DNA from 2 places in the Gorillibacterium sp. sgz306347 genome. Region 1 is predicted to be linked to the other one. Evidence: riboswitches for the same ligand, from Rfam matches in the RefSeq annotation. Region 1 holds a riboswitch; the other holds the start of a gene.
What was found. Region 1 has a riboswitch for cobalamin ahead of nrdI (class Ib ribonucleoside-diphosphate reductase assembly flavoprotein NrdI). Riboswitches for the same ligand answer to the same signal wherever they lie in the genome.
Positions count from the first base shown of each region.

Region 2: another riboswitch for cobalamin. It lies ahead of AC6I6H_RS10610 (S-layer homology domain-containing protein); the one in region 1 lies ahead of nrdI (class Ib ribonucleoside-diphosphate reductase assembly flavoprotein NrdI).

Region 1 is NZ_JCAPET010000045.1:22,800-30,650, reverse strand. Features, by position in the region: gene AC6I6H_RS18750 (efflux RND transporter permease subunit) at 1-679, shown strand, start outside; gene AC6I6H_RS18745 (TetR/AcrR family transcriptional regulator) at 714-1,616, shown strand; gene AC6I6H_RS18740 (nitroreductase family protein) at 1,832-2,431, opposite strand; gene nrdF (class 1b ribonucleoside-diphosphate reductase subunit beta) at 2,747-3,703, opposite strand; gene nrdE (class 1b ribonucleoside-diphosphate reductase subunit alpha) at 3,794-5,887, opposite strand; gene nrdI (class Ib ribonucleoside-diphosphate reductase assembly flavoprotein NrdI) at 5,865-6,233, opposite strand; cobalamin riboswitch at 6,391-6,593, opposite strand; gene cls (cardiolipin synthase) at 6,760-7,851, shown strand, end outside.
Region 2 is NZ_JCAPET010000016.1:33,665-41,515, forward strand. Features, by position in the region: gene AC6I6H_RS10600 (glycosyltransferase family 4 protein) at 1-555, opposite strand, end outside; gene AC6I6H_RS10605 (TraR/DksA C4-type zinc finger protein) at 654-1,385, opposite strand; cobalamin riboswitch at 1,539-1,736, shown strand; gene AC6I6H_RS10610 (S-layer homology domain-containing protein) at 1,863-3,953, shown strand; gene AC6I6H_RS10615 (hypothetical protein) at 4,037-4,561, opposite strand; gene AC6I6H_RS10620 (DUF4430 domain-containing protein) at 4,563-4,859, shown strand; gene AC6I6H_RS10625 (energy-coupling factor transporter transmembrane component T) at 4,856-5,728, shown strand; gene AC6I6H_RS10630 (ABC transporter ATP-binding protein) at 5,716-7,434, shown strand; gene AC6I6H_RS10635 (ECF transporter S component) at 7,431-7,851, shown strand, end outside.

The DNA of each region.
Region 1 (7,851 bases):
CCGCCAAGACGGAAAGCTTTACGCAGAGGTTTCCGCAGACATCACCGCCAAGGATGTGGCGGGAACGACAAGCGACATCCGGGCGGAAATCGACAAGCTCCAGCTTCCTGATAACGTGACGGTTGAGTTTGGCGGGGTCAGCGAACAAATCAACGAGACGTTCTCGCAGCTCGGACTGGCCATGCTGGCCGCGATCGCGATCGTCTATCTGCTGCTCGTGATTACGTTCGGCGGCGCGCTGACGCCGTTCGCCATCCTGTTCTCCTTGCCGTTTACCGTTATCGGCGGCTTTGTCGGCCTGTTCCTCATGGGAGAAACCATCAGCGCATCCGTCATGATGGGCGCGCTCATGCTGATCGGCATCGTCGTCACCAACGCAATCGTACTGCTGGACCGTGTGCTGCACAAAGAAAAAGAAGGACTCGACACGCGCTCCGCGCTTCTGGAAGCGGCGGGCACGAGGCTTCGTCCGATTCTCATGACAGCCCTTGCCACCGTCGGCGCGCTTCTCCCGCTTGCGCTTGGCTTTGAGAGCACCAGCGGCGCGCTGATTTCCAAAGGCCTCGGCATCACCGTCATAGGCGGTTTAATCAGCTCCACGCTGCTTACGCTGATCGTCGTTCCGGTCGTGTATGAAGCATTGGCCCGGTTCCGCCGCAAACCGATTGCCGGCGAATAAGCGGCCGGAAAGGAAGGAAAAGGGAGGGCTCGCCATGGCGGACCGCAAAACGCAGATTCTGGAGACGGCCATGCAGTGTTTTGCCGAAAAGGGCTTTCATGCCACTTCGATCCAAGACATTGCGGAGCGTCTTCATATGGCCAAAGGCTCGCTCTATTTTTACTTTAAGTCAAAAGAGGATATCCTTCTGTCGCTGGCGCAGCGCTTTGTCGACGATTTTCTCCGGCAGGCGGAAGAAATTCAGGCGGACCGCGAGGCGCAGCCCCGGTCCCGGCTGCTCCGGCAAATCGTGCTCCGGCTGCGTTTAACGGACACCAGCCAGGAATTTCTCGATCTGCTTGTTCACGAACGGTTTGAGATGACGGAGGAGCTGTTCGCGCTCATGCAGTCGATGCGCCACCGCAACTTGCTTTCGCTCACCGCAATCCTCAAGGAGCTTTATGGGGCGGAGGCGGAGCCGTATTTGTACGACGGCGTATTCCTGTTAAATGCGCTGATCGACGGGTACATCGGGCATATCATGCTGGACGAAACCGATATCAACGAAGAGAAGCTGACCGAATTTATCGCCGAGCGGCTCGACGATTTGATGGAGGGCATGCGGAAACGCAAAGCGGTCGGCTTTGTTTCCGCCGAGGCGTTCCGGGAGACCGCCTCCCAGTGCAGGTTCAAGCGCCGTCCTCATGAGGAACTATTGCAGGAAGTAGACACGCTCCGACGCTTGGCGTCCGAGGCCCGGGAAGAACGGGAGCGGGAAGAGGCTTTGTCTACGCTGAATGCGCTGGAGGAAGAGCTTGCCGCCGGCACTCCCCGGGTGGCCGTGGTGAAGGGACTCTTGTTTGTGCTGAAAAACCTGAAGCTTCCCGGAGCGCGAAAACCGCTGCAAGCGCTGGAGCAGCTTTTAAAAGAAGCCGTATTCCGCGGACGAGCGGAGTAACGGCAGGCAGCATGCAAAAGGACAGCCGTTTGGCTGTCCTTTTGCTATTTCCGCCGTCCTTTTGCCGGCATTATCTTCCGTCGAAGGCGGCGTCAGATTCGCTCAGTTAAAAGGCCGCAACGGAATCTTTCGCTAAAAGAAAAGAAAACTGGCATCCCCCCTTGGACGGGAAGAATGCCAGCCGTATTTCTGTTTATTCAATTAAAACCCGGGGCTTATTGAAACACTTTAATGCGCTCGTCCAGAGGCTTGAACTGTTTCTCGCCCGGATCTGCCGTCGGCTTGCCAAACGGCATTTGGGCGATCAGACGCCAGCTTTCCGGGAGTCCATAGGTGGACTTCACCTGCTCGTCAATCAACGGGTTGTAGTGCTGAAGGGAGGCGCCAAGGCCTTCCGCGCTCAGAGCCGTCCAAACCACATATTGGTGCATGCCGGAGGACTGCTGCGACCAGACCGGGAAATTATCCTGGTACAGCGGGAATTGCTCCTGCAAACCGGCCACCACGTCGTTGTCTTCAAAGAACAGAACGGTGCCGTATCCAGCCTGGAAGCTGCCGAGCTTCTCTTCCGTGGACTTAAAATTATCGGCAGGAACGATTGCTTTCAGGGTTTCCTTCGTGATGTCCCAAAGTTTGTCATGCTGCTCGCCGAACAGAACAACAATCCGGGCGCTCTGCGAGTTAAAAGCGGAGGGAGTGTGCTTCACGGCTTCCCGTACGATTTCCAGAATGCGGTCCCGGGAAACCACTTCCTCCTTGCCGATTCCGTAAATAGAACGTCTTTTCTCATGGGCTTCAAAGAATCCTGCTGACATATCGTTACTTACCTCCTTTTTGTAAGTGCCACCAGTTCCATATTACCATTCTTTAGACCGGCCATGCAAACGGCGCGTCTCTATTGTTTGTCCAAATTTTCCGTTTATGCACCACCCAAGGACCAGCGCTTCGAAAAAGAAGCTTCACGATCCGCCACGGTCAGGGAAGAACAGGGGAAAGAAGCGATTGAGTTAACATATTATATATTATGTATACTTATAAGCGTTCCAGCAAGCAACAAGGCTTGTCGCGATGAAACCGCGCACAAGCCCCGTTAACATTTAACCTGGTTAATTAGTTCAGCCTATAACGGTTTAGACATCAAACCGGAAATCGTCATCCGTGAGCGGCTCCAGATTGACCGTCCGGACGTAGCCGTTGCCTTTTTTGGAGAAAAAGTCATGCTGCTTCGTATGCGTACTGATGCCGTTCTGGACGATGGGGTTGATTTCCTCCTCCGGGAAGCGGGCTTCCAATCCGAGGTTCATCAGCGCCTTGTTGGCGTTGTAGCGGACAAAGCTGTTCACTTCGTCCACCAGTCCGATCTTCGCGTACAACGACTCGGTGTAAGTTTCTTCATTCCGGTGCAGCTCATCGAGAAGCTGGATCAGCTCGCGCCGGGCGGCATCCTGCTCGGCGGGGGAGAGGGCGGCGAACACCTCCTGCGCCAACAGGCCGACATACAGGCCGTGGATGCTCTCGTCGCGCAGGATCAGATCGATGATCTCCCCGCTGGACGTCATTTTGCCTTGGCCGGCGAGGTAAAGCGGGTAGAAGAAGCCGCTGTAGAACAAGTAGCTTTCCAGCAGGACCGAAGCGCACATCGCCAAATAAAGGTCCTTTTGCGTAGTGATGTTGCGGTAGAAGCGGGAAATCTTCTCCGCTTTGGTTTGCAGCTGCTCATTGCCTTCGACCCACCGGAAGACGGCGTCAATTTCTTCGGTTGTAGCCAGCGTGGTGAAAATGCTGCTGTAGGACTTGGCGTGAATCTGTTCCATCATGCCCATAAAAGCCAGCACGGCTTTGCGCTGGAGCCCTTCGACATGGTCCAGTATGCCGGGCATGCCGACGCCGCCCTGCACGGTGTCGAGCAGCGTAAGCCCGCCCAGCACCTTCATATACGTGTCCTGCTCCTCGGGCGAAAGGGTGATCCACGCCATTTTGTCGTCGGAGAGAGGGATTTCTTCATCGGTCCAGAACTGCATAATATTTTGATTCCAGAACATCATCGTAAAATCGTCGTCCGGGCGGTTCCAGTTTACGGCGCGGATCGCCGGCTTGCGCAGTTCCTCAAGCGCTTGGGAAGGAGTCATGGCGTATCATCCTTTCGGGTGCGGTTTTTAAAAAAGTCGGGCCGGTCGTTAAACCGCGCAGCTGACGCACTCTTCAACGCTCAGGCGGTTCGTCCGTGTGTAATAGAGGGACTTCAAGCCTTTTTTGGCGGCGTACAGATAGCAGCGTGCCAGCTCCCGGGTCGTCACATCGCTGTTGACGTGCAGGATGGCGGAGATGCCTTGATCGACATGCTCCTGGATATCGGCAATCAGGTCGATCACCTTGAACTGGTCCATCCGGTAGGCGGATTTATAATAGAAGTAATTGTCCGCCGTCAGGTACGGCATCGGATAATAGGTCGTCGAGTTGGCGTACGTGCGGGTTTCGATCGTATCGACAACCGGCATGACGCTGGATGTTGCGTTTTGAATATAGGAAATGCTTTGCGTCGGCGCGATGGCAAGCCGGTAAGCGTGATACAGGCCGTGCTCGCGAACCTGGTCGCGGAGGGCGGCCCATTCCGCAGGCCCGGGCAGCGCCATGCCCCCGAACAGCTCCTGGACGCGGCTGGAAACCGGGCGGTAATCGTGCTCCAGGTAACGGGTGAAGTAGGTTCCTTTGGCATATTCGGACTGCGCAAAGCCGGCAAATGTTTCTTTCCGCTCCCGCGCGATTTCCATGCTCTTCTCCAGCGAGTAAAAGTTGACCGCCATAAAGAAGGCGCGGGCGAATTCGCGGGCTTCCTCTGAATCGTAGGCAATCCGGTTTTTCGCCAGGTAGCCGTGCAGATTCATCGCCCCGAGGCCGACGGAATGAAGCTCCGCGTTTGCCTTGACGATGCCGGGGGCGTTTTTGATCCGGGTCATATCGCTGACCGCCGTCAGGGCAATCATGCCTTCGCGGACGGAGTCGCGGATTTTGCCGTTGTCCATGACGTTCGCGATGTTCAGCGAAGCCAGGTTGCAGCTGATGTCGCGGCGGATGATGTCGTCCTCGTGATAGTCGCCGATTTCCGACGTTTCCTGCAGCTGATAAATTTCGGTACACAGGTTGGACATTTTGATTTGGCCGATGTCCTTCAAGGCGTGATTCCGGTTGGCGTTCGATTTGTTCATGATATACGGGTACCCGGACTCCAGCTGAATCATGGCGATTTTGGTCAGCATGTCGCGGGCGCTCATAACGGTTTTGCGTTTCACCTTGTCATTGGCCAGAAGCTCGTCGTACATTTCGTCCATGTCCATGTCGTCCAGATGGCGGCCGTATTCCCGGTAGACCGAATAGGGGGCGAATACAACGTGCGGTTTGTTCTCCTCCGCCAGCCGGTAAAACACATCCGGCACGATAAGGCCGATGGAGAGCGTCTTCAGACGGGTTTTCTCGTCGGCGTTGATCTTTTTGCTGTCCAGAAACTCCATGACGTCCCAGCCGAAAATGTTGTAATAGGCCGCTCCCGAGCCTTTGCGCTGGCCCATCTGGTCGGCATAGGAGAATGCGTCCTCCATGAGCTTCAGCACCGGCATGATGCCTTTGGCCGCGCCTTCGACGCCTTTGATCGGCTCGCCGCGCCCGCGCAGCTTGGACAGGTTGACCGCGACCCCGCCGCCGACCTTGGAAAGCTGCATGCAGGTGGACAGGCAGTAGTTGATCGAATTCAGCGAATCGTCCATTTCGAGCAGGAAGCAGGAGACCATTTCGCCGCGGCGGCTTTTGCCGGCGTTCAGGAACGTGGGCGTAGCCGGCTGCACGCGCTGCTCCATGAAGGAAACGGCAAGCGTGCGCGCGGTTTCGGCATCGCCTCGGCCGAGATGCAAAGCGACCGCCGCCGCCCGGTCGGGCAGCTGCTCCAGATACAGCGATTTGTCATTGCTCTTCATCGCGTAGTCGGTGTAAAACTTGGATGCCGCCATATAGGAAGCATAGGTGAACGGCACTTCATGGGCGGCGCGGAAGACGCTCTCAATCTCTTCGCCCGTGTACTGCCGGCGGAAGTCCTCGTAGTAATCATGCTCAATCATGTAGACGACCTGCTCCAGATAGCTGCCGAACGTAAGGCTGCGCTCGCGCACCTCCTCCAGAAACGCCTCAACCGCTTCTTTATCCTTTTCCAGACGATAGAAGCCGTCCGGTCCGTCCGGTCCCTTTTGCATCAACTGGTTATTTAACTGAATGTACCGCAAGCTTCTCCAGCTCCTCCCGAAATCGTTTGATGTCGCCGGCGGTTCCCGCCAGCTCGAATTTATGCAGTACCGGCACGCCGTACTCCGTCGAAATGGTATCCGCGCTTTTCGCGAACCCGTGCCCCCAGTTGCGGTTTCCGCTCGCTGCAACGCCGCGCAAGAGCCCTCCGTTTTTCTCCAGAAACACCCGGGTGCGGGGCGGAATCTGGCCGAACCCGGTTGTATAGGTTACCAGCGCGAACGGCTCGGATACCTGCGTGTCGTCTCCAATCTGAACGGAAGGGAGCCCGAGCTTTCCGGCGAAGCGGCGGACGTTGCCGGTTTTGGAATCGTAAACGACGAGCATGCGATCACCTCTTTGTGTATGTACCTTGCGCTTCAACCCGTGTGCGCAATGAAAAAGGGGGCACCCGGACGGTCGGCACGGGTGCGCCCCTATGTGGTCTGCGGCCAAACGCAGAACGATAGCGGATCGCGACACCGGCCCATTCTCCGTGGGCGTGCAAGGTGTTTGCAAACGGGCAGGTCTCCTGGCTCAGGCTTCTGCGCAGCGTTCGCCTTCCCGGATTCATCGGACGAATCCAGTGGCGTCTCGAACGGCTGCTCGGCCTTCACAGTGGCGGGACCGCGCCGGCTTTGACCGGACTTCCCTATTAAGCCTCTACTCTATCTATAAGAGAAAGGCACCCGTTTGAATCAATATCTTGTGATAATGATTAAAATAACTCGATATATAGTGCTTGTCAAATCTTTTTTTGTCAAGTCTGTGAAGTCGAAAGGGGAATATGCTACCATGGGTGCAGAACCGTGTATGATCTTCCGCGGCCGCCGTTTGGCTCGCCGTTCGTAAACTTGATCCCCGGGGTGCAGGCATGCTGAAATTCAACGACATTTACTCGGTTGTCTCCATTGCAAACTTGATTCTGGCTGCGTTTGTTGTGTTTTGGGAACGCAAGAAGCCGGAAACGACCTGGGCCTGGGTGATGGTGCTGCTGTTTTTGCCCGGCGTCGGGTTTGTGCTGTATCTGATCCTCGGCCAAACCATGAGCCGTCGCAAAATATACAAAATCCAGGAGGCCACCCAGAACGGGCTGGAGCGACTGATAGAAGGGCAGCGGCGCATTTTCCGCGAAAGCCGCATCAAGTTCAACGATCCGATCGCCGCCGATTACCTGGACATGATCTACATGAACCTGACCAGCAGCTATGCTTTTTACACGCAGGACAACGAGGTCAGCGTATATACGGAGGGCAACGAAAAATTCGCGGCGCTTCTGCGGGATATTGCACAGGCCAAGCATCACATTCACCTGATGTACTACATCGTGCGCAACGACGAGATCGGACAGACGGTCATCAACGCCCTGGCGGCCAAAGCGGCGGAAGGGGTGGAGGTGCGCTTTCTGTACGACGACATCGGCAGCTCCTGGCTGCCCCGGCGGTTCTTCCGGCCGCTTCTCGAAGCGGGCGGAAAGGCGGCGGCTTTTTTCCCGTCCCGCATCCCGTACCTGAACTTCCGGCTCAACTACCGGAACCACCGGAAGCTCGCCATCATCGACGGGGAGATCGGCTACATCGGCGGGCTGAACATCGGGGACGAATACCTCGGCCGCAAAAAGCGCTTCGGCTTTTGGCGCGACACGCATCTTCGGGTGCAGGGCAGCGCGGTGGCCCAGATGCAGGCACAGTTTTTTCTCGACTGGAACCTGGCTTCCCCCGACAAGCTGGCCGGAGGCGAACCTTATTATCCCATGAACGAATACGGCGGAAACGTCGGCATCCAGATCGTCTCCAGCGGACCCGAAAACGAATTGGACCAGATCCACAACGGCTACCTCAAAATCATCCATTCGGCCAAAAAATACGTCTACGTGCAGACCCCTTATCTGGTGCCGGATGAAAGTTTGTTAACGGCGTTAAAGATGGCCGCCCTGTCCGGGGTCGATGTCCGGATCATGATCCCG
Region 2 (7,851 bases), on a different contig from region 1:
GCCTTTTCGTACGCCATGCGGAATAACGGCGATTTTGCCGGCAGCCGCCGGAACCGTCTGGATGATTTCACTCCTCAGGGAGCGGCTTGGAACAGCGATGCGGTTGGCATTGCGCAGCAAAATCAGCTGCAGCCGTTTTGTAGCGACCCGAGAGGGAGAACCGGAAACGAGCGAGTGGCAGGAATAAATCAGGGGCGCCCGGAACAGTCTCCGGCATTCCAGGGCGGCGAGCGCAAATTCCAGGCTGTGAACCTGAATGGCGTCCGGACGCGGCAGGCCGGAACGGAGGGCATACCGGATGAGAGGGGAGGTGTAAAAGCTGCGGTTTTTCTCGCTGTAAAACGCAGGGAGGCCGGGCAGCCGGACGACGCGGAGAGACCCGCTTTTGCCGCTTGTTATCCAGCGCCCTTCTCCTCTGGTAAACAACGTGACCGAAAGGTTCCGGCGCACAAGCGATCTTGTCAGCTCCGTCGCGACCGTTCCGAGTCCTCCGATAATATGGGGTTGATACTCCAGTGTAAAAATCCAAATGTGCAGGGGGTTCGTTGCCTTCACCCGATCCCGCCTCCTTGTTTCGTCTGCGTTCAGTATATTCCGCAGACGGGGAGGCGGGTGGGGACTAGCGCAGGAGAGGCGAAAAAGGCGCAGCCGGTTTAGTCGACCGGCTTGCCGCGTTCCGCCGCCGAGCGCTCGGCTTCAAAAACGGCGTCTCCTTCGTCATTTTGCAGGTAGCGGTCGTATTCCTTTCCGCGTATGGCCCTTCGGTTGGCGCCGTCGATGTCGGTGGCGGCGAAATCGTCCATTTTCTGAACGCTGCCGTCTCCGTTGCCGCCGCCTTTCGAATCGGTATAGCGGAAGCGGTCGGGATCGTCGGCCATGGCCGGAGAATCGGAATTTCCATATTCCTCGACAATGCGCCAGGCGTCGTTGTCGTCCCGTTCGGCCTGCTCGGTCACGTAATGACGGTCCGTAACGCCGCGCCCAGGCACCATCACTTCTTCTTCGACCGGACGGCTGTCGGATACCTCCTGCATCTCGGAATGCTCCACGGTGAACCGGGTCCATGGAATCGCTTCAAGGCGCTCATACGGGATCGGTTCCCCGCTTTTCTCGCAGATGCCGTACGTGCCGTTGCCAACCCGTTCCAGAGCGGCCTCTACTTCGGCAAGCCGGGATTGCTCGGATTCATTCAGCGCCAGGTCCCGGCTTCGCTCGAAAAGCTCGGTCCCGGTGTCGCCCGGGTGGTTGTCCGCCGCCGTCAGCTCGCCGGTGGAATCCCGCAGCGACTCGTTCTCGTTTCGCTCTAGCTGGGCGTTCAGCTCGTTACGTTCCTCCTCCAGGCGGGTGCGCAGCGTTTTTATTTGATCTTCATTCAAATGTCTCATGGTGTCGAACCTCCCGTTGATAGGTTGAACGGCCGGCATGCAAGGTGTCCGGCCGCAGGCTTTCTACTTCTCTATTACCCGTCAAGGAGCTCCGCCAATCCTCGGGCGATGTGGACAAACGGGTTCCGAAAAGCTATGATAATAGGACAAGTTCATAACCGTTTCGGGCAAAGGTGCGGGTTTGGCTGTCGAACAAACCCGCTTAATAGGGAAGCCGGTGCGAATCCGGCGCGGTCCCGCCACTGTAAATGCCGAGCGGCTTTTCACACGCCACTGTTTCTGCCGGACGGGAAGGCGAAAAGCCGTGTTTGACGCATGAGCCAGGAGACCTGCCTTGCCCGGGTGTTTCTGATTCTTCGGGGGGTGGGATAAGAAACGATCGTATTCGCATGTCCATGCGCACCAATCCGCCACCTTCTTCAGAGGCGGTTTTTTTTGTGCCAATCTATCATTTTATGAAGAAAAGAGGCCTGAACGTTGAAACGAAATTCATCTGTTGTTGCACTTGTCCTGTCTTTTCTGCTGCTGCTTTCCGCCGCGCTGCCGGCCGGCGCATTCGCAGCCGAAGCCGCGGTAACCGCGGAAACCGGCGTATCGGTTGAAGAAGCCGTCTATTCCGCGGCGGACTCAATCACCAAAGGCGGCGTCGACTCCGATTGGGAAGCCGTCGGACTGTCCCGGCTCGGCGCGGACGTTCCCGCCGGTTACGTTTCCAAGCTGGAAGCGTCCGTGAAAGAGGCCAAAGGCCAATACGGCAGGGTTACCGACGCCGCGCGCACGGTACTGGCACTCACGGCGCTCGGCAAGAACGCGGCCGATTACGCGGGTTACAATCTGATCGCCGGTCTTGCGGATCATGCCAAGATGACGAATCAGGGTCTAAACGGGCCTTTGTATGCGCTGGTCGCTTTGGATGCGGGCGGGTATGAGATTCCGCAGGGAGCCGCCTGGACCCGCGACAAGCTGATCGCGTACGTTCTGGATGCTCAATTGGCCGACGGAGGCTTCTCCTTTACGGGCGACGCAAGCGATCCCGATCTGACCGCTTTTGCGCTGACGGCGCTTGCGCCTTACAAAGACCGCCCGGCCGTGAAAGCAGCGGCCGACAAGGCGGTTGCGCTGCTCGCCAAGACGCAAAACGCGCAGGGCGGCTACACGACCTGGGGCACGGAAAGCAGCGAAACCGTTGCGCAGGTCATCATCGGCCTGACGGCACACGGCATAGACCCGACGGAAGCCCGGTTCACCAAGGGCGGCGTCAGTCTGGTGGACAAGCTGCTGACCTTCCGCGACGACAAAGGCAGCTTCCGTCATGAGCTCTCCGGCGAGGCGGATGTCATGGCGACCGAGCAGGCGCTTCAAGCGCTTGTCGCTTACAAGCTCTTTGAAGCAGGCGGCGGCCGCCTGTACGATTTTGCTCCGGCTCCGGTCATTCGGGTGGAGGGCGACAAGGCCGGTTCCGCGTTCTCCGGCTCCGTCAAGGCGGCAAATGTGCTGGACGGCTTGAAGGAACTGACCACGGCCCAAAACAAAGCGCTTGTCGTTGAAGAAATGGCGTACGGTCCTTTTGTAAAGTCGATCAGCGGACTGGAATCCGGCGTATACGGAGGCTATGACGGCTGGATGTTCGCGGTGATCCGCGACGGAAACTGGATTTTCCCATCTGTCGGGATGAACCAGTTTGCACTGGAAAAAGGCGATGAAACGGTCGTTTACTATGGCGGCGGAGACACGCAAGTTGTCCAAGCCGTATACGCAACCCCTGCGGCACCGCAGGCCGGCAAGCCATTTACGGTTACCGTTACGAAAGCAACACTTGACTGGGAAAGTGGAAAAACGGTGGAAACGCCTGCTGCCGGCGTACAAGTCGCCATTGGTGCTGCCACTGCGATCACCGACGCCAGCGGCAAAGCCGGCTTCTCTTCCGTACCCGCCGGAAAACATACGGTTACCGTGAGCGGCTACCGGACGGGCGATGCTCCTTCTGTTGTGCGTAAACAAACCGGTCTGATTGTAAAACCGGCGCAAAGCTTCGCCGATCAAAAGGAAGTCTCCGTTTGGGCTTCCGTATATGTGGACCAGGCCTATATGAATGGTCTGATGGTCGGAACGGGCGTAAACGAGCTGCGGTTCTCACCGAAAAAAGCAATAACCCGGGCCGAATTTGCCACGCTGCTGTTGAAGCTGCTGAATGAGCAGCCGAATCCGAACGCGAAGCAAAGCTTTACGGATGTCGCTCCCGGGACCTGGTATTACGGCTACGTCATGAAGGCGAAGGAGCTCGGCTTGGTGGAAGGCGTTTCGGCCGGCTTGATGAAGCCGTCCCAGCCGATCACCCGCCAGGATATGGCGGTTATGATCAGCAAGGCGTTTGATCTGAAGCGCACCTCGGACAGCCTGCCGTTCAGCGATCAGAAACTGATGTATGCAGGCGCGGTTCCCCATGTAGCGGCGGTATACGACAACGGCCTCATGGTCGGCTCCGCCGGGGCGTTTCATCCGAAGGACGCGGTAACCCGCGAAATGGCGGCCGTTGTGGCGATGAAGTGCTTCGCTCTGGCGAAATAAGCACGCCCGCACGCCCGCAACCCGCAAAAATAACCGGTATAAAGAAGCGAAGGGCGCATTCAGCCGCCCTTCGTTTCCTTTCCTTATGAAGGGGGAACCATGATGTTTGCTTTGAAAGGACGGACCGCGCGTTGTTTGGCCGCTATCGTGACAGCGGCCGCCCTGCTGCTGGGCGGCTGCGGAGCGGGCGGGCAGGCGCCGGAGGCGGCGGATTCTCCCGCCGTATCCGCCGCTGCGACGTCCGGCGTTTCGCCGTCGCCGAGCCCGGCCGTCACGGCTTCCGCGCCGGAAGCGCCCGATGCTCCGGCGGCCCCGGAGGCTTCCGCGCCGCCGACGGCATCGCCGGCCTCACCGGCGGCCCCGGCGAAGCCGTCCGCGCCCGGCGGCTCGGCCGGAAGCGGCGGGAAAGCATCCGCCGCGCCGACTTCTGCGCCCGCGCCGTCGGTCAAGCCGCAGGCTTCAGCATCCGCGTCCGCATCCCCGAAGCCAAGCGCGTCCGCTGACGCTCCGTCCGCCGCGCCGACAAAGGCGCCGGCTGCCGGGACGGCTGCGGCCCAAACGGCGGCCGTCTCGTTCTCCATCACGGGCGATAAAGAGCAGGGCGTCATTTTGGCTCCTCTCGAGGTCGAAGTGAAAGAGGGCGAAACCGCTCTGGAGCTGCTCAAGCGCGTCACCCGGGAACATAAAATCCCAATGGAGTACCGGGGCAGCGGAGCGCTTGCTTACGTGGAAGGAATCGACAATCTGTACGAGTTCGACCACGGCCCGCAAAGCGGCTGGCTGTTCCGCGTCAATGGGGAAGTGGCCAGGAAAAGCGCCGGCGCGGTCACAATTCTTCCGGGCGACCAAGTGGAATGGCTGTATACGCTTGACCTCGGCAAAGACATCGGGGCGGAGGCTTCATGAACCGGGGCATGGCAGCGTTGCATCCGGCCCCCGCGTTTTTGTTTTATGCCGGGCTGGCCATGCTCGTCATGCTGCTCTCGCATCCGCTCTATCTGCTGACGGCCATCCTGGCGCTGGGCCTGCTGGCCGTCCTGCAGGGGGCGGGGCGGGCGCTTGTCCGGATGCTGTCTTTTTCCCTCGTCGGCGCGTTTGCCATTGCCCTGATCAATCCGTTGTTTAACCACCGGGGACGGCACATCCTGTTCTATTTTCTGGATCAGCCCGTTACGCTTGAAGCCGTGCTGTACGGCACGACCGCGGCCTTGACGCTGATTGCCGTATTAACGGTTTTCGTTTCCTATAACCGGGCGGTCACGTCCGACAAGTTTCTGTATTTGTTCTCGGGAGCGGCGCCCAAAACCTCGTTGCTGGCGATGATGGCCATCCGGTTTGTGCCGCTTTTTCGCGTGCGGCTGAAGCAAATCGCGCTTGTTCAAAGGGCCAAGGGCATCAGCGTGCGGGAGGGCGGCCTTGTGAGCAGGCTGCGGAACGGGATGATCCTTTTGAAGGTGCTGCTGGTCTGGAGTCTGGAAGAAGGCCTGCAGACGGCCGATTCGATGAACGCCCGGGGATACGGCACCGGCAAACGAAGCGCTTATTCCGTATACCGGATGGACCGGCGGGATTATACGGCGCTTTTGCTGCTGCTCTTGAGCGGCGGGGCGTGCGCGGCGGGAAGGCTGCTGGGGAAAGGCGTATTCCCGGTTTACCCCCGGATGGTCCTTCCGCCGTTCGACGCCGGGGAAGCGGCGTTGTTCGGCTGCTTTTGTCTTTACTTGGCGATTCCTCTCGCCGTGGAAATCAGGGAGCGTGCAAAATGGAAATCGTAAAAACGGAAGGGTTGACGTTCACCTATCCCGACGATTCGCGACCCGCGCTTGCGGACGTGTCGCTGACCGTTCGGGAAGGCGAGTTCGTGGTGCTGTGCGGCGCGTCGGGCAGCGGCAAAACGACGCTTTTGCGCCACCTCAAGCGGGAGCTGGCGCCAGCGGGCTTACGGTCGGGCCGCGTGCTCTACAAGGGTGCCCCCATGGAAGAGCTGTCCGTCCGGGAGGCGGCGGAGGAAATCGGCATGGTTTTTCAAAATCCCGACAGTCAAATTGTAATGGACACGGTCTGGCACGAGCTTGCTTTTTCGATGGAAAACATGGGCTACAGTCAGCCGGTTATGCGCAAACGGCTGGCGGAGATGGCCCACTTTTTCGGGCTGGAGCCGATCCTGCACAAATCCGTGCACGAGCTGTCCGGCGGGCAAAAGCAGACGCTGAATCTGGCGTCGGTCCTTTTGCTCCAGCCGAAGCTGCTGCTGCTCGACGAGCCTTCCTCCCAGCTTGACCCGGTGGCGGCGCAGGAATTTTTGCAGATGGTGCGGAGGCTGAACGAGGAGCTGTCGATGACCGTTGTGATGAGCGAGCACCGGCTGGAGGATGCGCTTCCGCTTGCGGACCGGATCTGCCTGATGGAAAACGGCCGGATCAAGCATGAAGGGCCGCCGCGCGCGGTCAGCGCGGAAATCGCCCGCTCCGGGGAACGCGCGGACCTGGCTTACTTCCCGGCCTTGACGCAGCTGTTCTGGCAGGCGGAAGCCGGCCGGGAGACCGGCGGTAGGCAGGCCGGAGCTCCGCTGAACGTGCGGGAAGGGAAAGCGTGGCTGGAGCAAGCGGCGGCGGATGCGCCGGGCGGATTTGGCAGCCGGGCGGGCCGTGAATCGGCGGCGGCAGCAGCGGAGAGTCCGGCCCGGCCAGGACGTTCGGAAGCCTTCCTTTTGGCGTTACCGGATACGGCGGGGCGGAAGGAAGGCGTGGTCCTTACCTGCCGGGACGTAAGCTTCCGCTACGAAAAAGACGGGCCGGAGGTGTTGAGCAAGCTGAAGCTGACGCTGGCTCGGAACGAGCTGCTGGCTGTCGTCGGCGGCAACGGCGCCGGAAAATCCACCCTTCTGCAGGTGATGGCGGGCTTGCTGAAGCCGCAGCGCGGCCGCGTCGAGACGGAGAAGGGGCTGAAGATCGGCTACATGGCGCAAAACCCGCTGCTTTATTTCAGCTTCGACACGGTGCGGGAAGAACTGGAGCATATGGCGAAGCGGGCGGAGCCGTCGGGCTGGCGGGACGCAGCCGTTCATATGCTTGAGCGGCTGGGAATCGCCGGGCTGGCCGGCAAGCATCCGCACGACATCAGCGGAGGGCAGCAGCAAAAGGTAGCGCTCGGCATGCTGCTGCTGGCGAAGCCGGATATTGTACTGTTCGACGAGCCGACGAAAGGGCTTGATCCGTTCGCCAAACAAAGCATGGCGGCTCTGTTTGACGAGCTCCGGGCGGAAGGGAAAACCATCGCCATCGTAACCCATGACGTCGAGTTTGCGGCGGCCCATGCCACCCGGTGCGCCATGTTGTTCGACCGCGCCATCTCCGCCGAAGCGGCTCCGCGGCTGTTTTTTGGCGACAATTACTTCTATACCACATCGGTCAACCGAGCTGCTCGGGCTCTCTTTCCCGACGCGCTGACCGCGAAAGACGTACTGGAGCGGCTGTCATGAAAGGGCCGGTGTGGGGAGGCGTGTTCCTGTTCGCGATGGCTCTTGCGGTATCGGTTGCCGTCACGGACCGCTACTATTTGTTGCTTTCCTTTTTGCTGACCGGTGTCGCACTGATGCCGCTTTTGCTCCGGTTCGAACGCCGATCGGCGCATGCCCGCGAGCTGGTGCTGCTCGCCGTACTGGCGGCTGTCGCCGCCGTGGCCCGCGTGCCGTTTGCCGCGCTGCCCAGCGTGCAGCCGACCAGCTTTGTCGTGATCGTGTCCGGCCTTGTGTTCGGCGGAGAGGCGGGGTTTGTCATCGGAGCGGTAGCCGCGCTGGTATCGAATCTGTTCCTCGGGCAGGGGCCGTGGACGCCCTGGCAAATGTTCGGCTGGGGCCTGATCGGACTGACGTCCGGCCTGATGCCCAAAATGCGGA